DNA from 3 places in the Salmonella sp. HY31 genome. Region 1 is predicted to be linked to each of the others. Evidence: riboswitches for the same ligand, from Rfam matches in the RefSeq annotation. Region 1 holds a riboswitch; each other region holds the start of a gene.
What was found. A riboswitch is a leader RNA that binds a small molecule or an ion and turns the genes downstream of it on or off. The one in region 1 is predicted to bind thiamine pyrophosphate.

Region 2: another riboswitch for thiamine pyrophosphate. It lies ahead of thiM (hydroxyethylthiazole kinase); the one in region 1 lies ahead of thiB (thiamine ABC transporter substrate binding subunit).
Region 3: another riboswitch for thiamine pyrophosphate. It lies ahead of thiC (phosphomethylpyrimidine synthase ThiC); the one in region 1 lies ahead of thiB (thiamine ABC transporter substrate binding subunit).

What each region holds. Positions count from the first base shown of each region.
Region 1 is NZ_CP170479.1:976,787-986,672, reverse strand. It holds gene ACE15A_RS04605 (sugar efflux transporter) at 1-882, opposite strand, end outside; gene sgrT (glucose uptake inhibitor SgrT) at 1,001-1,123, opposite strand; gene sgrR (HTH-type transcriptional regulator SgrR) at 1,216-2,874, shown strand; TPP riboswitch at 2,921-3,020, shown strand; gene thiB (thiamine ABC transporter substrate binding subunit) at 3,052-4,035, shown strand; gene thiP (thiamine/thiamine pyrophosphate ABC transporter permease ThiP) at 4,011-5,621, shown strand; gene thiQ (thiamine ABC transporter ATP-binding protein ThiQ) at 5,605-6,303, shown strand; gene ACE15A_RS04575 (DedA family protein) at 6,407-7,174, opposite strand; gene araC (arabinose operon transcriptional regulator AraC) at 7,293-8,138, opposite strand; gene araB (ribulokinase) at 8,479-9,886, shown strand, end outside.
Region 2 is NZ_CP170479.1:1,641,882-1,651,767, forward strand. It holds gene ACE15A_RS07595 (fimbrial biogenesis outer membrane usher protein) at 1-1,144, shown strand, start outside; gene ACE15A_RS07600 (fimbrial protein) at 1,156-2,169, shown strand; gene rcnB (Ni(II)/Co(II) efflux transporter accessory subunit RcnB) at 2,230-2,544, opposite strand; TPP riboswitch at 2,826-2,922, shown strand; gene thiM (hydroxyethylthiazole kinase) at 2,954-3,742, shown strand; gene thiD (bifunctional hydroxymethylpyrimidine kinase/phosphomethylpyrimidine kinase) at 3,739-4,539, shown strand; gene ACE15A_RS07620 (GntR family transcriptional regulator) at 4,576-5,322, shown strand; gene ACE15A_RS07625 (PfkB family carbohydrate kinase) at 5,296-6,261, opposite strand; gene ACE15A_RS07630 (ADP-ribosylglycohydrolase family protein) at 6,258-7,262, opposite strand; gene ACE15A_RS07635 (nucleoside permease) at 7,259-8,530, opposite strand; gene fbaB (class I fructose-bisphosphate aldolase) at 8,784-9,836, shown strand.
Region 3 is NZ_CP170479.1:4,528,273-4,538,158, reverse strand. It holds gene ACE15A_RS21730 (HesA/MoeB/ThiF family protein) at 1-255, opposite strand, end outside; gene thiE (thiamine phosphate synthase) at 248-883, opposite strand; gene thiC (phosphomethylpyrimidine synthase ThiC) at 883-2,778, opposite strand; TPP riboswitch at 2,865-2,965, opposite strand; gene rsd (sigma D regulator) at 3,018-3,506, opposite strand; gene nudC (NAD(+) diphosphatase) at 3,599-4,372, shown strand; gene hemE (uroporphyrinogen decarboxylase) at 4,413-5,477, shown strand; gene nfi (deoxyribonuclease V) at 5,487-6,158, shown strand; gene ACE15A_RS21695 (YjaG family protein) at 6,200-6,790, shown strand; gene hupA (nucleoid-associated protein HU-alpha) at 6,977-7,249, shown strand; gene ACE15A_RS21685 (DUF1481 domain-containing protein) at 7,261-7,953, shown strand; gene zraP (zinc resistance sensor/chaperone ZraP) at 7,995-8,450, opposite strand; gene zraS (two-component system sensor histidine kinase ZraS) at 8,703-9,886, shown strand, end outside.

The sequences.
Region 1 (9,886 bases):
AAACAGCACGCCCGCCGCCACGGCGGCAATCATCATCCGCCGCTTGCCAAAGCGCTTCACATAAAAACCGGCCAGAATCATTGCCGGAATCTCCAGCCCTGCCGCCGTGCCCATCAATACGCCGGCCAGTTTATCCGACAGACCCAGCTCAACGCTTATCCATAGCGGCATATCAATGATGTACATGGTATTGCAGGTCCACATCAATGTGGAGGCGATAAACAACATACGCACATTTCTATCCTGCCAGCCGTTTATCTGAGCGAGCGGCGCATCGACCGGTTGTTCGACGCGTGCCACCGAAGGCAGCATCAGGGCAATCAGAACCAGGCTGACGGCAAAAATAACGGCGGCAATAGAGAACATGACGGTGAATCCGTAATTCAGCGCCAGCATAAAGGCCAGCGGCGGGCCGATCACCCACGCCAGCGAAAGCTGGGCGCGCATCACCGAACTAAACATCACCACTTCGCGCGCCGAACTATCGGCATACTCCCGCGCCAGCGCAAACAGTTGCGGCATGGCGGTATTGGCCAGCGACGCCAGCAGTACGCCGCAGGTAATTAAGGTTAAATAATGACGATTAAAAGCAAACAATAACGCGTTGCCGATCGCCATCAGACAGCAAAACATAATCAGCTTACGGCGATCGCCGCGGCTATCTGAGCGTTTCGCCAGCGCCAGACTGACCCCAATCCCGGCAATGGCGTTGACGGTATAAAATAGCCCCACCCAAAACGGCTGCGCGCCCACTTCGCGACTAAGAAACAGGCTTAACGTCGGCGCCTGAAGCGCGCCAGCGACGCCCATCATAAAAGCGACCAGCATAAACGCCGCATAAATCCCGTTGAGACGCCGTCCCATCGTCGTAATCCAGAGCATAGTAAGTCCTTTAAGCGCAGCCGAAATAAAAAAAGCCAGCAGGTATTATCTGCTGGCGGGTGATTTTAGGCTATAGCCTACACCAATACTCAGTCACACATGATGTCTGCAATTGGCTTCAATCGGTCGCCTCCCACTGCATCAGTTCTGCGAGCATTTTTAAGCGTTGCGGCGCGCTCAGGCAAACCAGCCAGGACGTTTTTTCCGTCGCGGCAAAATATCTCAACCAGAACTGGTACATAGCGACCTCTTCCTCTTGCTTCATCGAAAGGTATTATTGGCCTAATATAGGGATAATAAAATTGCTGAGTTTTTCATCGGAGTTCCCCTTTTATGCCCTCAGGTCGCCTGCAACAACAATTTATCCGTCTCTGGCAATGTTGTGACGGTAAAACGCAAGACACCACGCTTAATGAGCTGGCGGATCTGCTGAACTGTTCCCGTCGCCATATGCGTACGCTGCTAAATACGATGCAGGCGCGCGGCTGGCTAACATGGGAAGCGGAGGTTGGACGCGGAAAGCGTTCGCGTCTGACGTTCCTGTATACCGGACTGGCGCTACAACAGCAGCGAGCGGAAGACCTACTGGAACAAGATCGAATCGATCAACTGGTACAACTGGTTGGCGATAAAAGCGCCGTCAGGCAAATGCTGATTTCCCATCTGGGACGCAGCTTCCGCCAGGGGCGGCATATTCTGCGGGTTCTTTACTATCGCCCGATGCACAATCTCCTGCCGGGAACCGCATTACGTCGCTCGGAAACCCATATTGCCCGGCAGATTTTCAGTTCGCTCACGCGGGTAAATGAGGAAAACGGGGAACTGGAAGCGGACATTGCGCACCACTGGCAGCAAATTTCCCCTTTACTGTGGCGCTTCTACCTGCGCCCCGGCATTCATTTTCATCATGGTCGCGAACTGGAGATGGAAGATGTCATCGCCTCGCTGACGCGTATCAATACGCTTCCGCTTTACTCGCACATTACAAAGATAGACTCCCCTACCGCGTGGACGCTGGATATTCATCTTTCCCAGCCGGATCGATGGTTGCCGTGGCTGCTGGGCCAGGTCCCGGCGATGGTTTTGCCACGGGAGTGGGAAACGCTGACTAATTTCGCCAGCCACCCTATCGGCACCGGGCCTTATGCCGTGCGGCGTAATACGCCAAACCAGCTCAAGATACTCGCCTTTGATGACTACTTCGGCTATCGGGCGTTGATAGACGAAGTGAACGTCTGGGTACTGCCGGATATCAGTGAAGAACCGGCCTGCGGCTTGATGCTGGAAGGGCCGATACAAGGTGGTGAAAAAGCGATAGAAAGCCGTCTGGAAGAGGGGTGCTATTATCTGCTATTCGACGCCAGAACGCCGCGCGGCGCGCATCCACAGGTCAGAGAATGGGTGAGCCATGTCCTCTCCCCCACCAATTTACTCTATCATGCCGATGAGCCACTACAGCAGCTCTGGTTCCCTGCCTATGGGCTTTTACCGCGCTGGCATCACGCCCATCCAGGCCCAGGCGAAAAACCCGCCGGGCTGGAAACCCTCACGCTGACCTTCTATCGCGAACACATTGAGCACCGGGTTATCGCCCGTATTATGAGCGCGCTTCTGGCTGAGCATCAGGTGCATCTGCATATTCAGGAGATCGACTACGATCAATGGCACGCCGGCGAGATCGAAAGCGATATCTGGCTCAATAGCGCTAACTTTACTCTGCCGCTGGATTTCTCGTTGTTCGCGCACCTGTGCGAAGTACCGCTCTTGCAGAACTGTATTCCGCGCGACTGGCAGGGCGACGCCGCGCAGTGGCGCGCTGGCGAAATGAACCTGGCAAACTGGTGCCAGCAACTGCTGGCCAGCAAAGCGATTGTGCCGCTGATCCACCACTGGCTGATTATCCAGGGACAGCGCAGTATGCGCGGGCTGCGTATGAATACCCTCGGCTGGTTCGATTTTAAATCGGCGTGGTTTGCGCCGCCAGATCCTTAACGCCAGCTCTTGATTGCTGCCCGGCAACAAAATCACTACACTAACGCCGAACTCAACGGGGTGCCGCGCCCGTGCGTGCGCTGAGAAAATACCCGTCGAACCTGATCCGGATAATGCCGGCGAAGGGATTTGAGGCTACCTCTCAAGTCCTTTGCCACTCTTTAACTGAGGTGCAAAGTGTTAAAAAAATATCTTCCGCTTTTACTCCTGTGCGCGGCGCCTGCCTTCGCCAAACCCATTCTCACCGTCTATACCTACGACTCGTTCGCCGCCGACTGGGGGCCAGGCCCGGCGGTGAAAAAAGCGTTTGAAGCCGACTGTAACTGCGAGCTAAAACTGGTGGCGCTGGAGGATGGCGTTTCGCTGCTCAACCGCCTGCGGATGGAGGGGAAGAACAGCAAAGCCGATGTGGTGTTGGGGCTGGACAACAATCTGCTGGAAGCGGCTACGCAAACTAAACTCTTTGCTAAAAGCGGCGTGGCGAATGAGGCGGTCAAGGTGCCCGGCGGCTGGAAAAACGACACATTTGTTCCGTTCGATTACGGCTATTTCGCCTTTGTCTACGATAAAAGCAAGCTGAAAAATCCGCCGAAAAGCCTGAAAGAACTGGTCGAGAGCGATCAAAAATGGCGGGTGATTTATCAGGACCCGCGTACCAGTACGCCAGGGCTGGGGCTATTACTGTGGATGCACAAAGTCTATGGCGATAACGCGCCGCAGGCCTGGCAAAAACTGGCGGCCAAAACGGTCACGGTGACGAAAGGCTGGAGCGAAGCCTACGGTTTATTTCTGAAAGGTGAAAGCGATTTGGTGCTCAGTTACACCACCTCGCCGGCATATCACATTATTGAAGAGAAGAAGGACAATTACGCCGCCGCGAACTTCAGCGAAGGTCATTACTTACAGGTAGAAGTAGCGGCGCGTACCGTCGCCAGTAAGCAGCCGGAACTGGCGGAGAAATTCCTCAAATTTATGGTTTCTCCAGCGTTTCAGAACGCCATACCAACCGGCAACTGGATGTACCCGGTAGCGGACGTCGCCTTACCGGCAGGGTTTGAATCATTGGTAAAACCCGCCACAACGCTGGAATTCACGCCGCAGCAGGTTGCAGCACAACGCCAGGCATGGATTAGCGAATGGCAACGCGCCGTCAGCCGTTAATTCCCGGCTGGCTAATTCCGGGGCTGTGCGCCGCCGCGCTGATGATAACCGTCGCTCTGGCGGCCTTTCTGGCGCTTTGGCTGAGCACGCCGTCGGGCGCATGGTCGACAATCTGGCGGGATAGCTACCTGTGGCATGTGGTGAGCTTCTCATTCTGGCAGGCGTTTCTGTCCGCGGTGCTGTCTGTGGTCCCGGCGGTTTTTCTCGCCCGCGCGCTTTATCGACGCCGTTTTCCTGGACGTCTGGCACTGCTGCGTCTGTGCGCCATGACGCTGATTCTGCCGGTACTGGTTGCCGTGTTCGGCATTCTTAGCGTGTATGGCCGCCAGGGCTGGCTGGCCTCGCTGTGGCAGATGCTGGGGCTTCAGTGGACATTCTCCCCCTACGGCTTGCAGGGCATTTTACTGGCGCACGTCTTTTTTAATCTGCCAATGGCGAGCCGCTTGTTGCTGCAATCTTTGGAAAGCATTCCCGGCGAGCAGCGCCAGCTCGCCGCCCAGCTCGGTATGCGCGGCTGGCATTTTTTCCGTTTTGTCGAATGGCCGTGGCTGCGCCGCCAAATTCCGCCCGTCGCGGCGCTGATTTTTATGCTCTGCTTCGCCAGTTTTGCGACGGTCCTGTCACTCGGCGGCGGCCCGCAGGCCACCACTATCGAACTGGCTATCTATCAGGCACTCAGTTATGACTACGATCCCGCCCGCGCGGCGATGCTGGCATTAATCCAGATGGTCTGCTGCCTGGCGCTGGTGCTGCTAAGCCAGCGGTTGAGCAAAGCGATTGCGCCGGGGATGACGCTGACGCAGGGCTGGCGCGATCCTGACGATCGTCTCCACAGCCGTCTGACGGACGCCTTATTAATCGTGTTGGCGCTGCTGCTGCTGCTTCCGCCGCTGGTCGCCGTGGTGGTCGATGGCGTCAACCGCAGCCTGCCGGAGGTGCTGGCGCAACCTATTCTGTGGCAGGCTGTCTGGACATCACTACGCATTGCGCTGGCGGCGGGCATTCTGTGTGTGGTACTGACCATGATGCTGCTGTGGAGTAGCCGCGAATTACGCCAACGCCAGCAGGTATTCGCCGGACAAACGCTGGAACTCAGCGGGATGTTGATCCTCGCGATGCCGGGGATCGTGCTGGCGACGGGCTTCTTTTTATTGCTCAATAATAGCCTCGGCTTACCGGAATCCGCCGACGGCATCGTGATTTTCACCAATGCGCTCATGGCGATCCCCTACGCGCTAAAAGTCCTGGAAAACCCAATGCGCGATGTTACCGCCCGTTACGGAATGCTGTGCCAGTCATTAGGAATTGAAGGCTGGTCGCGGTTAAAGATCGTGGAGCTGCGAGCACTGAAACGTCCACTGGCGCAAGCGCTGGCGTTTGCCTGCGTACTTTCTATCGGTGATTTTGGCGTCGTCGCGCTTTTCGGCAACGACAATTTCCGCACGCTGCCGTTTTATCTGTATCAACAGATCGGCTCCTACCGTGGCCAGGACGGCGCGGTGACCGCGCTGATACTGTTGCTGCTCTGCTTTACGCTATTTACCCTCATAGAGAAACTACCGGGCCGACATGCTAAAACTGATTGATATCACCTGGCTTTACCATCATTTGCCGATGCGTTTTACGCTGGCGGTAGAACGCGGCGAGCAGGTGGCGATTCTTGGCCCCAGCGGCGCGGGGAAAAGCACTCTGCTGAATTTAATTGCCGGTTTTCTCACCCCTGCCCGCGGTACGCTACTGATTGCAGGCGAGGATCATACGCTTACGCCGCCCTCACGCCGTCCGGTCTCAATGCTGTTTCAGGAGAATAATTTATTCAGCCATCTGAATGTGCAGCAAAATATCGGTCTGGGGCTAAATCCCGGGTTAACGCTCAACGCCAGCCAGCGGGAAAAACGGGACGCTATCGCACGTCAGATGGGCATTGAGAGTCTGATGACGCGTTTGCCGGGCGAACTGTCCGGCGGCCAGCGTCAGCGGGTAGCGCTGGCGCGCTGCCTGGTACGTGAACAGCCGATGCTACTGCTGGATGAACCGTTCTCGGCGCTCGATCCCGCGCTGCGCCAGGAGATGCTGACGTTGGTCAGCGATATCTGCCGCGAGCGACAGCTCACGCTGTTGATGGTCTCGCACAGCGTGGAAGATGCGGCGCGGATCGCGTCACGCGCCATTGTCGTGGCCGACGGGCGTATCGCGTGGCAGGGAAAGACGACAGAATTACTCAGCGGACGAGCCAGCGCCTCAGCGTTGCTGGGGATTAACGGCTGATCGTGCGACTCGCTAAGCGCAGCGCCATCAGGCCCCACAATGCCGGATGGCGGCATTAACACCTTATCCGGCCTACAAGCTCCCGGCGAGTGGAACAGCGTTATCAGAAGCCGACGACCTTGTGAAGAATATCAATATACACCGGCATCAGCGGATGGCGAACCAGCACCACCAGCGCAATAACCCCCACGCCAGATGCCATCGGCGCCAGCCATAACAGACGGGTGCGCGGTAAAAACGCCGCGAGTCGATCGGTCGCCGCTTTGCCGCTGCGCCACCATCGCCAGCACAGCCAACCGCCAATCCATAATAACAATGCGGTCGCCAGCAATAGCCATTTGAAGCTGCCGCTTTGTTGATCGGCGGGGATATCAATGGCGGCGCCAGCCAGAATGCCCGGCAGGAAATAAAACGGCGGCCACAGCAAACAGCCAATCAAGTTCGGCACAATAAATTTCGCCACGGGAAGATCCAGCATCCCTGCCACCATCGGTACCAGCGGCCGCGTTGGCCCGACAAAACGTCCGACCAGGATCGTGAACATACTGTGCTGATGCAGCGCGTGTTCGGTTTTATCCAGCAGCGACTTGTTCTTTTTCATAAAAGACCAGCGGTGTAGCGGCTTTTTAAAGCGCCACCCCAGCCAGAACGAAATCCAGTCGCCCATCAGACAGCCGATAATGCCCACCAGCCAGGCATGCCAAAAATTGAGCTCGCCGCTGCCGATAAGCGCCCCCAGCCCCGCCATCAGCACCGTGCCGGGTAAAATCAACCCCACCAGCGCCAGCGATTCCAGGAAGGCAACCAGCAACACGGCGATAAGCGAATACAGAGTGGATTGGGTGATAAAGTGTTCCAGCAGTGCTTGCATAGTGTGTCCGTCAGCGTGATGAAGCAGGGATTCTGCTTACCCCGCCCCTCTTCGTCAAGCCGTCAATTATCTGAATAGTTACGACTTATGACACCTTTGTGGACACATCATTCACTTTTTATTCACATCCGGCCCTGAACTCGCTAGGACTTGCCCCGGTGCATTTTTTAAATACCCGCGAAAAATAGAGCTGGTCGTCAAATCCAACATTGCGCCCGACGGTCGCTATCGGCATTCGCGTGGTACTAAGCAGGAGTTTTGCCTGACTGATACGCTGATCTTCGCGCCAGCTCAATACGCTAATGCCTAACTGCTGACGGAACAGATGCGACAACCGGGAGGGCGACAGGCAGACATGTTGGGCGACGCTGGCGATATCGAAATGGCTGTCCGCCAGATGGTCGCTGATATACTGGCAGGCATCGCGCACACGGCTATCCATCGGCGGATGCAACGACTCATTAATTACCGCCATACGTCTGAGCAGCAACTGTTCCAGCAAATTGATCGCCAGTAGCTCAGAATAGCGACCTTCCTCTTGCCCGGCGCTGATGATCTGCCCGAACAGTTCGCTGAAATGCGGCTGGCGCGCCTCGTCCGGGCGGAAAAACCCTGTCTGGGCAAAGATTGTCGGCCAGGCAAGCCACTCCTGCCAGTAGGCGCGAGGCCGGAAGTAAACCCACTGGTGATACCACTCGCTGGCGTCCGGATGACGTCCATAGTGATGAATCTCGCCTGGCGGAAACAATAGTATATCGCCAGGCCGACAGACAAACTTCTCGCCATTATTATTAATGACGCCCTCTCCGCGGATGGTCAGGTTAAGAATATATCCCTTCATGCCCAGCGGACGATCGATAAAAAAATCCAGATATCCATTCGCTTCAATCGGCGTCAGCCCGGCGACCAGATGGGCATTAAATGAATATCCCGGCAATAGCGGATCATTTTGCGTTTCAGCCATTATTTCTCTACCCCCCGATGTTCAAAGAAGAAACAAATTGTCCATATTGACCAGGACGACAGAGCTTACGTCTCCGCAAGACCTTGTGCTTGATGAAAGCACGCATCAACCCCGCTTGTGAAGAGCGCTTTGTAACAAAAGCGTACAGTGCAGGCGATAAAATTAAGTAACAGAAGTGTCTATAACTATGGCTGGAATGTCCACATTGAATATTTGCACAGCGTCACACTTTGCAAAGCATTAGCATTTTTGTCCATAAGATTAGCGGTTCCTGCCTGACGGTTTTTGCCGCGACTCTCTACTGTTTCTCCATACCTGTTTTTCTGGATGGAGTAAGACGATGGCAATTGCAATTGGCCTCGATTTTGGCAGTGATTCAGCGCGCGCTCTGGCAGTGGACTGCGCCACCGGCGACGAGATCGCCACCAGCGTAGAGTGGTATCCGCGCTGGCAAGAAGGCCGTTATTGCGACGGCCCGAACAACCAGTTCCGTCATCATCCGCGCGACTACATAGAATCAATGGAGGCCGCGCTGAAAGCCGTTGTGGCACAATTAAGCGCCGCGCAACGCGCCAATGTCGTTGGCATTGGCGTTGACAGTACCGGCTCTACGCCAGCGCCAATTGACGCCGACGGTAACGTCCTGGCGCTGCGTCCGGAGTTCGCCGAGAACCCAAATGCGATGTTTGTGCTGTGGAAAGATCACACCGCGGTGGAAGAGGCCGACGAAATCACCCGTCTGTGCCATAGGCCAGGTAAGGTCAACTACTCCCGCTATATTGGCGGTATTTACTCCAGCGAATGGTTCTGGGCGAAGATTCTGCACGTCACCCGTCAGGATAGCGCCGTCGCGCAGGCCGCCGTGTCGTGGGTTGAACTGTGTGACTGGGTGCCAGCGTTACTTTCCGGCACCACTCGTCCGCAGGATATCCGCCGTGGTCGCTGTAGCGCCGGGCACAAATCACTGTGGCATGGAAGCTGGGGCGGTCTGCCGCCCGTGAGCTTCTTTGATGAGCTCGATCCATGTATTAACCGTCATCTGCACTACCCGTTATTTAGCGAAACCTTCACCGCCGATCTGCCTGTGGGCAATCTGTGCGCTGAATGGGCACAGCGCCTCAGCCTGCCGGAAAGCGTGGTGATTTCCGGCGGCGCGTTCGACTGTCATATGGGCGCGGTCGGCGCAGGCGCGCAACCCAATGCGCTGGTGAAAGTGATAGGCACCTCAACCTGCGACATTCTGATTGCGGATAAACAGAGCGTCGGGGATCGCGCCGTGAAAGGGATTTGCGGTCAGGTTGACGGCAGCGTGGTGCCAAACTTTATCGGTCTGGAAGCGGGCCAGTCCGCTTTCGGCGATATCTACGCCTGGTTTGGTCGCGTACTCAGTTGGCCGCTGGCACAGCTTGCCGCGCAGCATCCGGAACTAAAAGATCAGATTAACGCCAGCCAAAAGCAACTACTGCCTGCCCTGACCGACGCGTGGGCGAAAAATCCGTCGCTGGACCACCTGCCGGTTGTACTGGACTGGTTTAACGGTCGCCGCACGCCAAACGCTAATCAGCGTCTGAAAGGCGTGATTACCGATCTCAATCTCGCCACCGACGCTCCAGCGCTGTTTGGTGGTCTGATCGCCGCGACCGCCTTCGGCGCGCGCGCCATTCAGGAGTGTTTTACCGATCAGGGTATCGCGGTCAATAACGTGATGGCGCTTGGCGGCATCGCCCGTAAAAATCAGGTCATTATGC
Region 2 (9,886 bases), 670 kb from region 1:
GGATTATCGAACCTTTAACGATCACGTATGGGCGAATAATAAAAATAATTACCAGCGCGATGAAAATGATGTGTATGACATTGCCGACTATTATCAGAACGATTTTGGTCGGAAGAACAGTTTTTCACTTAATATCAATCAGGCATTACCTGCCAACTGGGGATTTCTGGCGGTCAGCGGCCTGTGGCGCGATTATTGGGGACGCAGCGGAACCGGTAAAGATTATCAATTAAGTTATTCAAACTCCTGGCAACGTATTAGCTATACCTTATCCGTTAGCCAGACATATGATGAGGATCACCATGAGGATAAGCGTTTTAACCTGTATATCTCGATTCCGTTCTCATGGGGCGACGGTATTTCTACCCCGCGGCGCGATCTGTTCGTTTCTAACTCAACAACGTTCGATGATGACGGTTATCAATCGAATAACACCAGTTTAAGCGGCGTGGCGGGGAACCGCGATCAGTTTAGCTATGGCGCTAATCTGAGCCACCAGCGACAGGGTAGTGAGACAACAGCGGGCGGCAGTCTGGTCTGGCGTGCGCCGATAGCGACGGTGGGCGGCAGTTACAGCCAGTCGAATAAATACCAGCAGGCCAGCGGCAATATTCAGGGCGGTATCGTGGCGTGGTCCGACGGCGTGGCGCTGGCTCCCCGGTTGTCGGATACTTTTGCCATTGTTAACGCGCCGGGACTGCAGGGTGCAGCGGTGCAGGGCCATCGGTACTTAACCACGGACAGCAAAGGCTACGCTATTTATGACAGCTTAACGCCGTATCGCGAAAATATGCTGATGCTGGATCTTTCCAACAGTGATAGCGATGTTGCGTTATTGGGCAACCGCAAGGGTGCAGTGCCTTATCGTGGCGCGGTGGTACTGGCGGAATTTGAGACCGATCGACGTAAACCCTGGTACTTCCTCGCCCGGCGTCCGGATGGTTCTCCTTTATCGTTCGGCTATGAGGTAGAAGATAACGCGGGTAATAACGTCGGCCTCGTAGGTCAGGGTAGTCGGTTATTTATTCGCACCAATGATATTCCCGCGTCGGTACGTGTCGCGGTGAATAAACAGCAGAGGCAGTTCTGTACCATCACCTTTGAGAAGGTGATTAATGAGAATAAAGTCTATATTTGCCGATAAGGGATGCGTTTATGAAAAAATATGGGTTTTTGTTTTTACTATTAATCCCGCTGTTGGGACAAGCAAAATGTACGCCGAAAGGAACTACGAGCGCAACGCAACCTATTACATTGGATTTAACAACGGGATCAACAACGGTAAATTTTAATCCCAATTTACAAGGATCATTTGACTGCAATACGACAGGCGATAAAATGTACTATGCGACAAGTTTACAAGACTATATCGTTGAAATAAAAGATAGTGCCAGTAGTCAGTCAATTTTTATCAAACTGACACTTGAAAGTTCAGATTTTCCTGTTAATACAGGCAGTGATAGAATTGCCTCAGTTAAAAATTATTCGGTAGATGATACTCTGAATAATAAACAAATGACCCTTAAAGCATCGTACGTAGCCGCAATGTCATATAGTTCAGATAATGGCGAGAAAGTATACGGTAATTCGTTCAGCTTATCTAAGCCTGCGGTTAATTTTTTATCTAATAATTCATGTAACTCAAATATTTTGGCGTGGATAGTGTGTTCTGCCCTGCGGTTGTTTAGCAATGATAATGCCTACTCCCAATATTTGACGTTTACCGTCAAACACAAGCCCACCACCTGTCGTTTTTCACAGCCTACATATGAAATAAAAATGCCGGATACGACGTTAAGTGAGATTTTGTCCGGCAATAACAGTAAAACGGGATCGACAAATCTGGTACTCAATTGCGACGGGGTTTATAATGTTACCACCAACCCGGTCAGTTTTAACGTGGCGCGCGGCGACTGGAACGACAACGGAACGATACTGAAAAACACGATAATCAATGGCGCCCAAGGCGTTGGTTTCCAGATTTATAACGGCACCGCCGCCACGCCGTTAAAACGGGGTGATGCTCTGATGAGCAGGTTAACGAAAATGGCGACAATCAATGATCAGTATACTTTCCCCATTACCGCGAGATACGTGCGTATAACAGGGGAAGCACTACAGCCTGGCGAAGTCCAAAGCAAAGTTATATTTGCCGTATCCTATGACTAATTAGCGTAATGATGATTTCCCCTGTTTCACGTACTTTCGTCAAGAAAGTACGTGCTTTTTTTACCGATGATAAAAAATCTCGCCGTCATAGGCTTTGATGATTTTTCCATCGGCATCGTTAATCAGCACATACGCGCCGCCCATATAGGTCCAGTGGGTACCGGCATCCGGCGCGGGCAGATTACGTAATTTCCACTGTTTAATATTGTACTCATCGGTGCGGTACATCTGCGGAACGGTATCACCGGGCTTGAAGTGTGTGAAGTCGGCAATAAAACTCTTTAACTCATATTGATCAATGCCCGTTGTCGCGGGGGCGGCCCATGCAAAACTGGTTGCAAGCAACAGCGCGCAAGGCAGCAACTTACTTTTCATACTTTTACCCTCCACATATGCGGGTCAGTTAACGTCGTGTGTATCATTTCTGCTGGTGGTGCATCTGACAAGCGCTATTTTGTTATCTCACGCCCCTTTTCGTAAAAAGTGTAAACGAAAGCGTCGTGCAGCAACATATCCGGCAGCAAGTTTGCCAGAACCGAATAGGTTTTGAGAACTATCTGATAACACTGAAATTATCATCCGCCACTGGCTGTAAATTTACATTGCCTGGCGCAGACAGTATGCTTAATAGCGAAACCCCGCTTAACACGGCGGGGCTTCACGACTCGGGGTGCCCTTCTTTATGAAGGCTGAGAAATACCCGTACCACCTGATCTGGATAATGCCAGCGTAGGGAAGTCTGACACTGCTCGTGTCCCTTCTTCACGCGGGCAGGAGCTGAACCATGCAGCCTGACCTGCACTGCCGTACGCTTGCGGCACATACGTTAAAACACTTTCGCGTGCTCTCCCCGCTTACGCACTGTATGACGAATGACGTCGTACAAACGTTTACCGCCAATACGCTGCTGGCGCTGGGCGCGTCACCCGCTATGGTGATTGATCCTGCCGAGGCCAGACCGTTTGCCGCCATCGCCAACGCCTTGCTGGTTAATGTCGGAACATTAACCGCCTCACGTGCTGACGCGATGCGTGCGGCGGTAGAAAGCGCTTATGATGCCAAAACGCCGTGGACGCTCGACCCTGTCGCGGTGGGCGCGCTGGAATTCCGTCGGCGATTTTGCCTGGAGCTCTTGTCCCTGCGCCCGGCGGCAATACGCGGCAATGCCTCGGAAATCCTGGCGTTAGCCGGCATGGCGCTGGGCGGACGCGGCGTAGATACCACCGAAGCGGCGTTGGCCGCACTGCCTGCGGCGCAGGCGCTGGCGCGTCAGATAGACTGCATTGTTGTGGTCACCGGCGAGGTAGATTACGTCACTAACGGTCAGCGCACGCTGAGCATTCCCGGCGGCGATCCGTTAATGACTCGCATTGTAGGCACCGGCTGCGCGTTGTCGGCGGTCGTTGCCGCCAGTTGCGCGTTACCGGGCGCCGCGCTGGACAATGTCGCGTCGGCCTGCTGCTGGATGAAACTGGCAGGCCAGGCCGCGGCAGTGCGTAGCGAGGGACCGGGCAGCTTCATCCCGGCTTTTCTTGATGCGCTATATCATCTGGATGTGGAGGCGCGCCAATGAAGAGAATTAACGCGCTGACGATTGCTGGCACCGATCCCAGCGGCGGGGCCGGTATCCAGGCGGATCTCAAGACCTTTTCCGCGCTGGGCGCATATGGCTGTTCGGTCATTACCGCGCTGGTGGCGCAAAATACCTGTGGCGTACAGTCGGTGTACCGGATAGATCCGGACTTTGTCGCCGCTCAACTTGATTCCGTGTTCAGCGATGTGCGCATTGATACCACGAAAATCGGGATGCTGGCGGAAACCGATATTGTCGAGGTCGTGGCGGAACGACTACAGCGTCATCATGTACGTAATGTGGTGCTGGATACGGTGATGCTGGCGAAAAGCGGCGATCCGCTGCTCTCGCCCTCCGCGGTAGAAACATTACGCGTCCGGCTGTTGCCGCAGGTATCGCTGATTACGCCTAATTTGCCGGAAGCCGCAGCGTTGCTGAATGCACCCCATGCGCGTACGGAACAGGAGATGCTGGCGCAGGGGCGGGCATTACTGGCGATGGGGTGTGAGGCGGTATTGATGAAAGGCGGGCATTTAGAGGATGCGCAAAGCCCGGACTGGCTCTTTACCCGTGAGGGCGAGCAGCGTTTTAGCGCGCCGCGTGTGAGTACCAAAAATACGCATGGGACGGGCTGTACGCTGTCGGCGGCGCTGGCGGCGTTACGGCCCCGGCATTGCAGTTGGGGAGAGACGGTAAACGAGGCGAAGGCATGGCTTTCGGCGGCGCTGGCTCAGGCGGATACGCTGGAAGTGGGGAAGGGCATTGGTCCGGTACATCATTTCCACGCGTGGTGGTAGTATACTGCCTACAGACCCGTCGTCAGGAAAAGATAAATGGAACAAGCGCATACCCGGCTCATCGCGCAACTGAATGAACGAATTTCAGCGGCGGATAATACGCCGCTATACATGAAATTCGCCCAGACGGTAAAGGATGCCGTTCGCAGCGGTATTCTTGAGCACGGTAATATTTTGCCTGGCGAACGCGATCTCAGCCAGCTTACCGGCGTTTCGCGTATCACGGTACGGAAAGCGATGCAGGCGCTGGAAGAAGAGGGGGTCGTCACGCGCGCCCGCGGCTACGGTACGCAAATCAATAATATCTTTGAGTATTCCCTGAAAGAGGCGCGGGGATTTTCTCAGCAGGTTGTCTTGCGCGGTAAAAAACCGGATACGCTATGGGTTAACAAACGCGTGGTAAGTTGTCCGGATGAGGTCGCTCAGCATCTGGCGATCCCCACAGGCAGCGACGTCTTTTTACTCAAACGTATTCGTTATGTTGATGAGGACGCGGTATCGATTGAAGAGTCCTGGGTGCCCGCGCATCTGATTCATGATGTCGACGCGATTGGCATTTCTCTGTATGACTATTTTCGTCGCCAGCACATTTACCCTCAGCGTACCCGATCTCGCGTCAGCGCCCGGATGCCGGATGATGAGTTTCAGTCGCATATTCAAATGGATGGTAAAGTGCCGGTGCTGGTGATTAAGCAGGTGGCGTTCGATCAGCAGCAGCGGCCTATTGAATACAGCATCAGTTATTGTCGTAGCGACCTATACGTTTTTGTGTGCGAGGAGTAGCGCCTCGCGCGTGGGCGCGCAGTCGCCGCCGCGATGCCTGACCACCCAGCTTGCCACCGCATTTCCCAGCAGTACGGCATCCGCGAGCGACCAGCCTGACGCCAGTCCTGCCAGTACGCCGCCAGCATGGCTGTCGCCCGCGCCGATGGTATCCACCACGGTAGCCGGAAACGCTGGCACAAAGCCGGAAGATTGCGCGCTAAAATACCACGCTCCGTCTTTATCGTGGCGCACTACCAGCGGCGCGGAAAAGCGTTTTACCCATGCCTCGCCGAAAGGGCGTGTACCGGTCGCGAACCCGACGCGTTCCGCGGCGATGATTGCCTCCTGGCGATTGAGGGAGACGATGGGCCGGCAGGCCATAATGCGCGCCATTGTATCGTCTGTAATATCACCGATTCGTGGGCCAAAATCGATAAAAGGCGTTACATCGTCGACGGTTTCCAGCCACTGGATCAGTTGTTCGCCACAGGACGAGGCCAGTTGATAGCCGGACAGGTAGACAAGACTGCCCCGCGGTGTCCTGAGCTGCGACAGCCAGTCCGCATTCCACTGATTTTCCACGCCGCTAAAAGACATAAACGTGCGTTCGCCATCCGGTTCGACTAACGCCAGACACCAGCCGTTATCCCCTTCAACCGCGTCAATCACGCTGGATAATCCCTCTTTTGCCAGACGGCGGCGAATCCTCTCCGCCCACACGCCCTGGCCCAGTGGCAGCGCATTGCTGGCGTCAATCCCCAGTCGTTTCAACGCCACGGCAATATTCAGCGCACAGCCGCCGACATTGACGCTCTGTTGTTGCAGTTCAATATCGCCTCCGCGACGCGGCAATGTCCAGGCGTCGGCAATGATATCGATCACTGCCGCGCCGATAACGGTGAGCGGACGCCGGGTGTGCAGGGTAGGTAATAATGTCAGCAACCGTGCGCCGTTCATAATGCCTCCCGCCGTTGACGATAACTCGCCAGCGCAACGGCATAGCGCGCAAAATCCAGCTTATTAACCTCGTCCAGCGTTTGCTTTAACTGGGGGTTAATGGCACTTACCCCGTGTAACGCGCCGCAAATGGCCGTCGCCATCGCGCCGATAGTGTCGGTGTCGCCGCCGAGGTTAGCGCATAGCACGGCACAGCGGTTAGGATCGGTATTCGCCAACTCTACCATGGCGATAGCGCAGGGAACCGATTCAATGGTGCTGGTTCCCGCGCCGATGATCTGATATAGCTGTTCGCTGGCTGATTCGACGCCGTCGGCGCGGCGGACAATTTTTAGCGCCAGTTCCAGACGTGCCGATAGCGAGGCGCTAAACGTGGTAATACGCGCTGTCTGCGCCTGATGGGCGACGGCGGGGAGCGAGTCGGCAATACTTTGCCACGTGTCGCCGTTAACCGCTCGCGAGACGGCCCAGGCGATGACCACGGCACCAGCCACCGCCAGATCGGATTTATGCGTCGGGCTGGAGGCTAACGCCACTTCTGCCATAAAGGCTGTCAGGTTGGTTGGCGGCAACAGGCAACCCAACGGCGAAACGCGCATGGCCGCGCCGTTAGTCACGCCGTTGTTTTCCAGCGCCGCGATGGGTTTGCCGTCGCGAATCGCGTTCAGCGCAATTTTTGACGTCGGGCCGAGTACATTTTTATTGAACGCATCAAAGCGTTCCGCCCAGGCGAGGATGTTACGCCCAATAATCTCGGGATCAATGTTGCCTTCGCATTCGAGCAGCGCGTCGGCCAGGCAGAGCGCCATTGCGGTATCGTCCGTAAACTCCGCGCGGTTAAAATAGCAGGCGGCATTATTCTCTTCTGGGCCGGGCAGAAAGTGGTCAATCCAGCCGAAATGCGCTTTGACGCGCGTTCTCGGCCACAGCTCGGAGGGCATTCCCATCGCATCCCCTAACGCTTGCCCGTAAAGAGCACCGAGAATACGTTCTGCTTTCATTTTACTTCCCCTTGTGTCAACGCAATATCGCGAGCGTCAATAGCAGTGATCTCTTTGTCCGATTCGCGAAAGAAAATCATAAACAGTAGCGCGATGACGGCAATCATTACTGCGCCAAACGTCCACATGCCCGCCCAGTTGAATGTCAGACCGTTAACCGGTTGCGGATAAGCAAACATTTTTTCCATCATCACACCGCCGAGACGATAACCCAGCAGGCTGCCGAATCCCTGACAGCAGAGGGTGATAAGCCCTTGCGCAGCGGTACGCATATGAACCGGCGTTTTTTTATCGACATAAATGTAGGCGGTGACATAGTAGAAATCGTAACTTACGCCGTGCAGCAAAATACCGAGGAACAGCAGGACGTAAGTGAAATATGTCTCCGCGCCGCCATAGACAAAAAAGCCGTAGCGGATCGCGGCGGTAACAAGACCAAGCAACAATACCTTTTTAATACCAAAGCGCTTGGTGAAAAAGGGCAGCGCCAGCATAAAGAAGATTTCAGAGAACTGGCCGAGCGTCATCCAGCCGGTGGCGTTTTTCATTCCCACCTCCGTCAGATAGCCGTTAGCGAAGATGTAGTAGAAGGCCAGCGGCATCGCAAACAGGAAGGAGCAGATGAAGAAAACGAGAAAGTTTTTATCGCGTAGCAGGACCAGCGCATCCAGTCCCAGCATCACTTTAATATCCATCTTGCCGGTGCTTTTTGGCGGCGTGTCTGGCAGACAGAACGCAAATACGCCCAGCAACGCTGAACTTGCGGCGGTGATTAGCAGTGGAATGTTGGTGGGGGAAATATCGTTATAGCCTAACATTTGCGGCAGGAATCCACAGGCGAGGCCGGAGGCTATCCACCCAATGGTACCCATAACGCGAATGCGTGGAAAATCGCGTTCAACGTCCGGTACGTTAGCGAAGGCAATGCTGTTTGTCAGCGCGATGGTCGGCATATAGGTTAATGAATAGGCCAGCAGCAGCGGAAAGAATCCGGCAAAGGTGGTTTGCTGCGCCGCGAAGTACATCAGTACGGCGCCCGCGAACATCAGTACCGCCAGCACTTTTTGCGCCGAGAAAAAACGATCGGTAACGGAGCCGACCAGAATCGGCGACAGGATCGCCGCAATGGCGGTACAGGCATAAGACCAGCCTATTTCACCGGCGGAAAACCCGCTTTTATTTAGCCATAGCCACAGGGGGACGAACCAGGCACCCCAGATAAACCACTCCACGAACATCATGAATGACAGTTTAAAAGTCGTTTTCATTTTTGAATCCTTCATGACAGGTAAGGTACGCCACGACAATACCATCTAATAATACCTTTTGAATACCATTGAGCATTAATTTTGACCGATCTAACACTTTTTCGTACGTGAATCGAGCCAGCAGATAGCGCCGAAAAAATGCGCTAAAGTTGGCAAAAATGATCGGTCAGTACCAGGCTTATTGCGACCCGCAATCTGCGGGGCAGGACTATTCACCTTCCGATACCCTATCGGAACTTACGGGAGCATAGCTATGACTGATATTGCGCAGTTGCTTGGCAAAGACGCCGACAGCCTTTTACAGCATCGTTGTATGACCATTCCTTCCGATCAGCTTTATCTTCCCGGCAAGGATTACGTTGACCGGGTGATGATTGACAATAATCGTCCACCTGCCGTTCTGCGTAATATGCAGACGCTCTATAATACTGGACGCCTGGCGGGAACAGGATACCTTTCGATACTGCCCGTCGATCAGGGGGTGGAACACTCAGCCGGTGCCTCTTTTGCGGCCAACCCGCGCTACTTTGACCCAAAAAACATTGTTGAATTGGCTATTGAGGCCGGCTGTAACTGCGTGGCCTCTACCTACGGCGTACTGGCCTCGGTTTCACGGCGCTATGCGCACCGTATTCCGTTTTTGGTCAAATTGAATCACAACGAAACATTGAGCTATCCGACGGAGTATGATCAGACCCTGTACGCCAGCGTTGAGCAGGCGTTCAATATGGGCGCCGTGGCGGTAGGCGCGACGATCTATTTCGGTTCGGAACAGTCTCGTCGCCAGATTGAAGAGATCTCCGCTGCTTTTGAGCGTGCGCATGAGTTGGGCATGGTGACCGTATTGTGGGCTTACCTGCGTAATTCTTCCTTTAAAAAAGACGGCGTTGATTACCATGTATCCGCTGACCTGACGGGTCAGGCCAACCATCTGGCCGCCACGATTGGCGCGGATATTGTGAAACAGAAAATGGCCGAGAATAACGGCGGTTATAAAGCGGTAAACTTCGGCTATACCGATGACCGCGTGTACAGCAAACTGACCAGCGATAACCCGATTGATTTGGTACGTTATCAGTTGGCGAACTGCTATATGGGACGCGCCGGGCTTATCAACTCCGGCGGTGCGGACGGCGGCGACACTGATCTCGGCGACGCGGTTCGTACCGCTGTGATCAACAAACGAGCCGGGGGGATGGGGTTAATTCTGGGACGTAAAGCCTTTAAGAAATCGATGGCTGATGGCGTGAAGTTGATTAATGCCGTACAGGATGTCTATCTGGATAGCAAAGTCACCATCGCCTGAGTCCAACGAAGAAAAGCCGGATGTTAGCGCATCCGGCCAGCGGTAGGTAT
Region 3 (9,886 bases), 1.3 Mb from region 1:
CTGCGCCTTCGGGTGGGCGATATCGTCGGTGGTGAACAGAATTTGCCGCTGGAGATTGCTCAAGTGAACATCGTCATCGTCCGCCAGCGTCAGCGTACCAACGCCTGCGCCCGCCAGATAGAGTGCCGCAGGCGAACCCAATCCGCCTAAGCCGACAATCAATACATGACTATTGAGCAACTTTTGCTGGCCTTCAATCGCAATATCGCCGAGCAGGATCTGGCGGCTATAGCGCATAAAATCATGGTCATTCATCGCCGACTCCTGCGATTGCAAGTAACTGTTGCGTAGCGGCGCGCCAGTCGGCGGCCTGGGTGATGGCGCTGACCACGGCAATACTGCCGACGCCGGTCGCCAGCACCGCAGGGGCGCGTTCCACACTGATACCGCCAATCGCCACGGTGGGGTAATCCGCCAGACGTTCAATATGCCGCGCCAACTGTTTCAGTCCCTGCGGGGCGGAAGGCATCTGCTTGGTTTGCGTCGGGAAGACGTGGCCGAGGGCGATGTAGGAAGGACGAGCGGCGAGCGCTATGTCGATTTCCATATCATCATGCGTTGAGACGCCCAGGCGTAAACCGGCGGCCCGAATGGCGCTCAGGTCGGTGATCTCCAGGTCTTCCTGACCCAGATGCACGCCCCAGGCGTTGTGCTTAATCGCCAGACGCCAGTAATCGTTGATAAACAGACGGGCATTGTAACGACGCCCAAGCGCAATGGCCGCGACCACATCCGCTTCGACGTCGTCATCGCGCTTGTCTTTGATGCGAAGCTGGATGGTGCGTACGCCCGCCGCCAGCAGGCGCTCAACCCACGTTACACTATCGACCACCGGATAGAGACCTAAGCGGAAAGGGACGGGGGGAAAGTTAGGCTGGTACATTACGCTTCCTCCCGCTTCAGATAGATTTCGCCACCTTTAGCGCGGAAGCTCTCCGACATATCGGCCATTCCCACTTCGATAGTTTGCGCGGCGGCATAGTCGCGCACTTCCTGGCTGATTTTCATTGAGCAGAATTTTGGCCCGCACATCGAGCAGAAGTGCGCCACTTTGCCGGATTCTTGCGGTAGGGTTTCGTCGTGCCAGGCGCGGGCGGTGAACGGGTCGAGCGCCAGGTTAAACTGATCTTCCCAGCGGAATTCAAAACGCGCTTTCGACATCGCGTTATCGCGGATCTGCGCGCCTGGGTGGCCTTTCGCCAGGTCGGCGGCATGGGCGGCAATCTTATAGGCGATCAGCCCCTGCTTAACGTCTTCTTTGTTCGGCAGACCGAGGTGCTCTTTCGGCGTGACGTAGCACAACATCGCGCAGCCAAACCAGCCGATCATCGCCGCGCCAATGCCGGAGGTGAAGTGGTCATAACCCGGCGCGATATCGGTGGTCAGCGGCCCTAAGGTATAAAACGGCGCTTCATGGCAGTGCTCCAGCTCTTCGGTCATATTGCGGCGGATCATCTGCATCGGAACATGTCCCGGGCCTTCAATCATTACCTGTACGTCGTATTCCCAGGCGATTTTGGTCAGCTCGCCCAGCGTATGCAGTTCGGCAAACTGCGCGTCGTCATTGGCGTCCTGAATGGAACCCGGTCGCAGCCCGTCGCCCAGCGAGAGTGAGACGTCATAGGCGGCGCAGATTTCACAAATCTCGCGGAAGTGCTCATACAAGAAGTTCTCTCTGTGATGAGAAAGACACCACTTCGCCATGATCGAGCCGCCGCGCGAGACAATGCCGGTCAGGCGTCTGGCGGTCATCGGCACGTAGCGCAGCAGTACACCGGCGTGAATAGTGAAATAGTCTACCCCTTGTTCCGCCTGTTCCAGCAGAGTATCGCGGAAGGCTTCCCAGGTAAGATCCTCGGCGATCCCGTTGACCTTCTCCAGCGCCTGGTAGATCGGCACGGTGCCGATTGGCACCGGGCTATTACGCAGGAGCCACTCACGGGTTTCGTGTATATAGCGCCCGGTGGAGAGATCCATCACCGTATCCGCCCCCCAGCGCGTCGACCACACCAGTTTTTCGACCTCTTCTTCGATGGAGGAGGTCACCGCCGAGTTGCCGATATTGGCGTTGACCTTCACCAGGAAGTTGCGGCCAATAATCATCGGTTCCGATTCCGGATGATTGATGTTAGCGGGGATGATGGCGCGTCCGGCGGCGACTTCATCGCGCACAAACTCCGGGGTGATGTTTTCCGGCAGGCGCGCGCCGAAGCTTTCTCCGGGATGCTGGTGGCGCAGCACTTCACTGCGGATACGCTCCCGGCCCATGTTTTCACGGATGGCGATAAACGCCATTTCCGGCGTCACGATCCCGTTACGGGCATAATGAAGTTGCGTCACGCGGTGTCCGGCTTTGGCGCGTTTTGGCGTTAACAGACCGGTAAAGCGCAATGCGTCAAGCCCTTCATCCGTCAGACGTTCGCGGGTATAGGCAGAACTGCGGTCAGAAAGCGTTTCTACATCAGCCCGCGCTTCAATCCACGGCTGGCGTAGCTTTGCCAGACCCTGCTGGATGTTGATGGCGATATCCTGATCACCGTACGGGCCGGAGGTGTCATACACTGGAATCGCTTCATTTTCTTCATACTGCGGGTGGTCTTTCGTTCCGCTAATCAATGTCGGGCTAAGCTGAATTTCGCGCATCGGTACGCGAATATCATGCTGCGAACCGGTAACGTAGATGCGTTTCGAGTTGGGAAACGCGGTGCCTTCCAGCGTATCGATAAAATGCTGGGCTTTAGCGCGCTGCTCGCGGCGGGTTAATTTTGTTGTAGACATAGCTCATTCCAAAAAATTAAGGACGTGGCTTGTCAGACGACGGATGGAGTAATGGATGTGCGCCGCCCGTAAAGGCAGCAGCATAAAGCAGAATTACTCTTGTTCCCTTCGCAGGTATTAACCTGATCAGGTTCCGCGGATCCCGAATTAACGGTCTCAGCCAAAAATGGCACTCCGACAAGATGGCATCCCCTCATAAGAGGGGGAAGTTTGTAACCTACCTGTTAACGGCGTAAAACTCAAGCGGGACGTTTTACTCTGGCGCCGTCGTGCATTGCGTCAAATACCAGCATAATCAGCTTGTCTTCCAGCACAAAGCGGGCTTCCAGCGCCTCGCCGATATCTGACAGAGCCTGTTGAAATTCGAGACAATTATCGTGATCGATGGCAGTTTCCAGGCTGGAATCGTAATAATCCATAATGCGCTGCGTATTATCTTCCAGCAGCGGCCAGATTTTTGCCGCATGTAAAAGCTGACCGTTTCCTTCCAATTTATGGAGAATACGTTCATAAATACTGAAGTGCCCGGCGGAAAGGTAATCGACCAGGCTCTGACAAAAATCATCCAGCGCTTTTTCATTCAGCCGCATGTACGATTCTTTGCCAGGCTTAATGCCAACCAGATTGTAGTAAGCCACGAGCAGGTGCTTACGTACATGTAGCCAGCGATCGACCAGTTTGTTGCTTCCGCCAACGCGCTCCGTCAGGTTTTCCAGCTGGTTTAGCATGATTGTCTCCGCAAGTTAGATAAAGGCTGTGCGCCATAAATGTAAAAATATTGTTAACAACATGCCAGTGAAGCAAAGGTAGTGCAAGAGCTATGGATCGTATAATTGAAAAATTAGAGAGTGGCTGGTGGATCGTCAGCCATGAACAAAAATTATGGTTGCCGTATGGGGAATTACCACACGGGCTGGCGGCAAATTTCGATCTTGTGGGGCAGCGCGCACTCCGGATAGGTGAATGGCAAGGCGAGCCCGTCTGGCTGGTGTTACAGCATCGGCGTCATGATATGGGATCGGTACGCCAGGTTATCGATCAGGATGCAGGGCTGTTCCAACTGGCGGGACGCGGCGTACAGCTGGCGGAGTTTTATCGCTCGCATAAATTTTGCGGCTATTGCGGGCACCCTATGCACCCCAGTAAAACCGAATGGGCGATGCTGTGCAGCCATTGCCGCGAGCGTTACTACCCGCAAATCGCCCCCTGCATTATTGTTGCCATTCGCCGTGAGGATTCTATTCTGCTTGCCCGGCATGTTCGCCACCGTAACGGCGTGCATACGGTACTGGCCGGGTTTGTTGAAGTAGGCGAAACCTTAGAACAGGCGGTAGCGCGCGAGGTGATGGAGGAGAGCGGGATTAAGGTGAAAAATCTGCGCTATGTGACTTCCCAGCCGTGGCCTTTTCCGCAGTCGCTGATGACCGCTTTCATGGCGGAGTATGACAGCGGCGAGATTGTCATCGACCCGAAAGAGCTGTTGGAAGCAAATTGGTACCGTTATGACGATCTTCCTCTACTGCCGCCGCCGGGCACCGTCGCACGCCGTTTAATCGAAGATACGGTGGCAATGTGTCGGGCTGAATACGACTGACATGTTACACTGGGCGCATCAACGCTAAAGGAATGTAAAAATGACCGAACTCAAAAACGATCGTTATCTACGTGCGCTGCTGCGCCAGCCCGTTGATGTTACGCCAGTGTGGATGATGCGCCAGGCAGGCCGTTATCTACCGGAGTATAAAGCCACTCGCGCGCAGGCGGGCGATTTTATGTCGCTGTGCAAAAATGCCGAACTGGCCTGCGAGGTCACTTTACAGCCGCTGCGCCGTTATCCGCTTGATGCGGCGATCCTTTTCTCGGATATCCTGACGATTCCGGACGCAATGGGACTGGGGCTCTATTTTGAAGCCGGGGAAGGCCCGCGCTTTACGGCTCCTGTCACCTGTAAAACCGATGTCGATAAGCTGCCCATTCCCGATCCGGAGGATGAACTGGGCTACGTGATGAATGCGGTACGCACGATTCGCCGCGAACTAAAAGGCGAGGTTCCGCTGATCGGCTTTTCCGGCAGTCCGTGGACGCTGGCGACCTATATGGTGGAAGGCGGCAGCAGCAAAGCCTTCACGGTGATTAAAAAGATGATGTACGCTGACCCGCAGGCGTTGCATCTGCTGCTGGATAAGTTGGCGAAAAGCGTCACGCTGTACCTCAACGCGCAAATCAAAGCTGGCGCGCAGTCGGTGATGATTTTCGATACCTGGGGCGGCGTGCTAACCGGCCACGATTACCAGCAATTCTCCCTGTACTACATGCATAAAATCGTGGATGGCCTGCTGCGTGAAAACGACGGGCGTCGGGTACCGGTGACGCTGTTCACCAAAGGCGGCGGTCAATGGCTGGAAGCGATGGCGGAAACCGGCTGCGACGCGCTGGGCCTTGACTGGACAACCGATATTGCCGATGCGCGTCGCCGTGTGGGTCATAAGGTCGCTCTGCAAGGCAATATGGACCCCTCAATGCTTTATGCGCCGCCAGCCCGTATCGAAGACGAAGTCGCGACTATACTTTCTGGTTTCGGTCAGGGAGAAGGGCACGTCTTTAACCTCGGACATGGCATCCATCAGGATGTGCCGCCAGAACATGCTGGCGCATTTGTGGAGGCGGTGCACCGACTTTCTGCGCAGTATCACAACTAAGGAGTTAGTATGGATCTCGCGTCGCTACGCGCTCAACAGATAGAACTTGCTTCATCGGTTTGCCGCGAGGATCGGTTGGACAAAGATCCGCCGGCGTTTATCGGCGGGGCGGACGTCGGTTTTGAGCAGGGCGGCGAGGTGACGCGGGCGGCGATGGTATTGCTGAAATACCCGTCGCTTGAGCTGGTAGAGTACAAGGTGGCGCGTATCGCCACCACCATGCCGTATATCCCCGGCTTTCTCTCTTTTCGTGAATATCCTGCGCTGCTGGCAGCGTGGGAACAACTCTCGCAAAAGCCCGATTTGCTGTTTGTAGATGGTCACGGTATTTCGCATCCGCGTCGGCTTGGCGTCGCCAGCCATTTTGGACTGTTGGTGGACGTGCCAACTATCGGCGTGGCGAAAAAACGGCTATGCGGTAAATTTGAACCGCTTTCCGCTGAACCTGGCGCGCTTAGCGCCTTAATGGATAAAGGCGAGCAACTGGCATGGGTATGGCGCAGCAAGGCGCGCTGTAATCCGCTGTTTATCGCGACAGGGCACCGGGTCAGTACTGACAGCGCGCTGGCGTGGGTACAACGCTGTATGAAAGGGTATCGCCTGCCGGAGCCGACGCGTTGGGCGGATGCCGTCGCTTCCGGGCGTCCGGCGTTTGTTCGTTGGCAAGAAATTCAGCGCTGATTCAGGTAAACTGCCGCTAATTTCCGATTCGAGATTCCATCATGTTACAAAACCCGATTCATTTGCGTCTGGAGCGGCTGGAAAGCTGGCAGCACGTTACTTTTATGGCCTGCTTGTGCGAGCGCATGTACCCGAACTACGCCATGTTTTGCAAGCAGACGGAATTCGGCGACGGACAGATCTACCGTCGCATTCTGGATCTGATCTGGGAAACCCTGACGGTGAAAGATGCGAAGGTCAATTTCGACAGCCAACTGGAGAAGTTTGAGGAGGCAATTCCGGCGGCTGACGACTATGATCTGTACGGCGTTTACCCGGCGATTGATGCCTGCGTCGCATTAAGCGAATTAATGCATTCTCGTCTTAGCGGCGAAACGCTGGAACACGCTATTGAGGTTAGTAAGACTTCCATTACTACGGTAGCGATGTTGGAAATGACTCAGGCTGGTCGGGAAATGACCGATGATGAGCTCAAAACGAACTCTGCCGTTGAACAGGAATGGGATATTCAGTGGGAAATATTCCGACTTTTAGCCGACTGCGAAGAACGCGATATTGAACTGATAAAAGGGCTCAGGGCAGACCTGCGCGAGGCTGGCGAGAGCAATATCGGTATAAATTTTCAGCAATGACACCAGAAAACGTGATTTAACGCCTGATTTGTCGTGCCATAAGGCTTCCCTTCTGCCCCCCGTCTGGTCTACATTTGGGAGGCGAAAAAAAGTGGCTATCGGTGCGTGTATGCAGGAGAGTGCTTTTCTGGCATTTCCGTCGCACTCGATGCTTAGCAAGCGATAAACACATTGTAAGGATAACTTATGAACAAGACTCAACTGATTGATGTAATTGCAGACAAAGCAGAACTGTCTAAAACCCAGGCTAAAGCTGCTCTGGAATCCACTCTGGCTGCTATTACTGAGTCTCTGAAAGAAGGCGATGCTGTACAACTGGTTGGTTTCGGTACCTTCAAAGTGAACCACCGTGCTGAGCGCACTGGCCGCAACCCGCAGACCGGTAAAGAAATCAAAATCGCCGCCGCTAACGTACCGGCATTTGTTTCTGGTAAAGCACTGAAAGACGCAGTTAAGTAAGACGCGTAGCTGTGAACAGTTTTATCGAAGGGGCTCGTCAGCCCCTTTTGTCTGTCTGGCGTCGTGCGCTTCTGTTTTCGGGCGCGCTGTTGCTGACTGCCTGCAGTCATAACGCTTCACCGCCTCCGTTTACTGCCAGCGGCTTTGCCGGCGATCAGGGTGCGGTACGTATCTGGCGTAAAGATACGAACGATGAAGTCCATCTGCTTTCTGTTTTTAGCCCGTGGCATAGCGGCAGCACGAGGACCAGCGAATATCGCTGGCAGGGTGATACGCTTTCGCTTATTGAACTCAATATTTACAGCAAACCGCCAGAACACATTCGCGCGCGTTTCGACGCTCGTGGCGAACTCAGTTTTATGCAGCGTGAAGTCGGGGGGCAGAAGCAGCAGCTTTCCAACGATCAGATTGCCCTGTATCGCTATCGCGCCGAACAAATCCGTCAGACCAGCGACGCATTGCGTCTGGGGCGCGTCATACTACGCCAGGGACGGTGGCACGCCGACCATACGGTAACCACTTGTGAAGGTGAAACGCTGAAACCGGATCTGGATTCCTGGGCAATAAGCCACATTGAGCGCCGCCAGAACCACTCATCGGTAGAGGTGAGCGTAGCATGGCTGGAGGCGCCGGAAGGATCGCAACTTTTGCTGGTGGCGAATTCAGATTTCTGTCACTGGCAGCCACAAGCGAAAACCTTTTGATGGAATGCCGGATGGCGAAGCCGACATTCGGCAAAAATGCTTTACCAGTTTCCCATACCCATGTGGCCGCCGCCGCGATGATAACCGCCGCCATAGCCGCCGCAACCGCCATAGCCCATTCCTGCGCCGCGTGGTATGCCAGCCTGCGCCATCGCGACATCCCGTTTCACGCGTTGCTCATCTAACTTCTGGCCTAATGATTCCATCTCTTTGGCAACCGCATTAATTTTCGCAGTATCCGGCGAACTGGCGGTCAGCAGCGCGTTGTATTCATAACGTTTGGATATCAGTTGCTGGCGCAGCGCGCTGGTCTGCGTATAGTAATCATCATAAATTTTCTGCGCCGTCGCCTGCAGTTCCGTTGTTAACGGGCTACCTCCCTGTTGCCACATACCGTCATTGTTGCCCCAGTGATGCCCGGCGAAGGCGGCGCCGGAGCTCAGGGCCAAAAGAGAGAGGGCGATTAGCGCGATAGCTGATTTATTGTTCCGTTTCATTTTGCGTTCTCCAGTTGCTCATCTTATCCTTTCTCTTGCATCTTCCGTGCCAGGTCACTATTCCTTGTCGGACAGCGAGTTAACCCGCTTCAGGCGGCAAAAAGCGAGTAAAAATGACTCGCATGATCTGCCTGGCGAGTCATTTTTACCCGCTTATCCGGAAGGGTGTGCGACAACGCGCGGTTATGCGGAGCGAAGAATGGCATGATCTCTGCTTAAAGTAAGGAAAATAAAAACGAGCCGGGGAAGCCTGTGAGTTTTATGCGATTACATAAAGATGCCGCTGCAACGTGGTTGAGTCGGCTGCTACCTGTGGCGATCTTCATTCTGGTGGGGCTATTTTCCATTATGGTCATTCGCGACTATGGCCGTGAGAGCGCAGCCGCCAGGCAGACGCTGCTGGAAAAGGGAAATGTACTCATTCGCGCTCTGGAATCCGGCACGCGAGTTGGTATGGGAATGCGGATGCATCACGCGCAGCAGCAGACATTACTGGAAGAGATGGCGGGTCAGCCAGGCGTGTTGTGGTTCGCCGTAACGGATGCGCAGGGGGTAATCATCACTCATAGCAACCCAGGCATGGTGGGCAAATCGCTCTATTCCGCATCTGAAATGCATCAGCTAAACCCCGGGCCGCAGGAGCGTTGGCGGCGTGTCGACGTTGCTGATAGCGGCGAGACGGTGCCTGCGCTGGAAATTTACCGCCAGTTCCAGCCGCTTTTCGGTATGAGAGGTCATGGTATGGCGCGTTGCGCCAATGACTACGAACCTGCGAAGCAAACTATTTTTATTGCCTTTGACGCCAGCGAGCTGGCCGCGACCCAGGCAAGGGAGTGGCGTAATACGCTGATTGTGTTGTCTGCTTTAGCGGCGGTGCTGTTGGCAACGTTACTGGCATTTTTTTGGCATCAGCGTTATCAACGCTCGCACAGAGAACTGCTTGATGCAATGAAGCGTAAAGAAAAGCTGGTGGCGATGGGGCATCTGGCGGCGGGCGTCGCGCACGAAATTCGTAACCCGCTCTCGTCCATCAAAGGACTGGCGAAATACTTTGCCGAGCGTACGCCTGCTGGCGGCGAGTCGCATGAACTGGCGCAGGTGATGGCCAAAGAGGCCGACCGTTTGAACCGGGTAGTAAGCGAATTGCTCGAACTGGTAAAGCCCGCGCATCTGACGCTCCAGGCGGTTAACCTCAATGATATTATTACCCACTCCCTGAATCTGGTCAGTCAGGATGCCCAAAGCAGAGAGATTCAGTTGAGATTCACGGCGAATGAGACGCTTATGCGTATTCAGGCTGACCCGGACAGGCTGACTCAGGTGCTGTTGAATTTGTACCTGAACGCTATTCATGCGATTGGCTGCCAGGGAACGATTACCGTAGAGGCGAAAGAAAGTGGGACCGACCGCGTTATCATTACTGTTACCGATAGCGG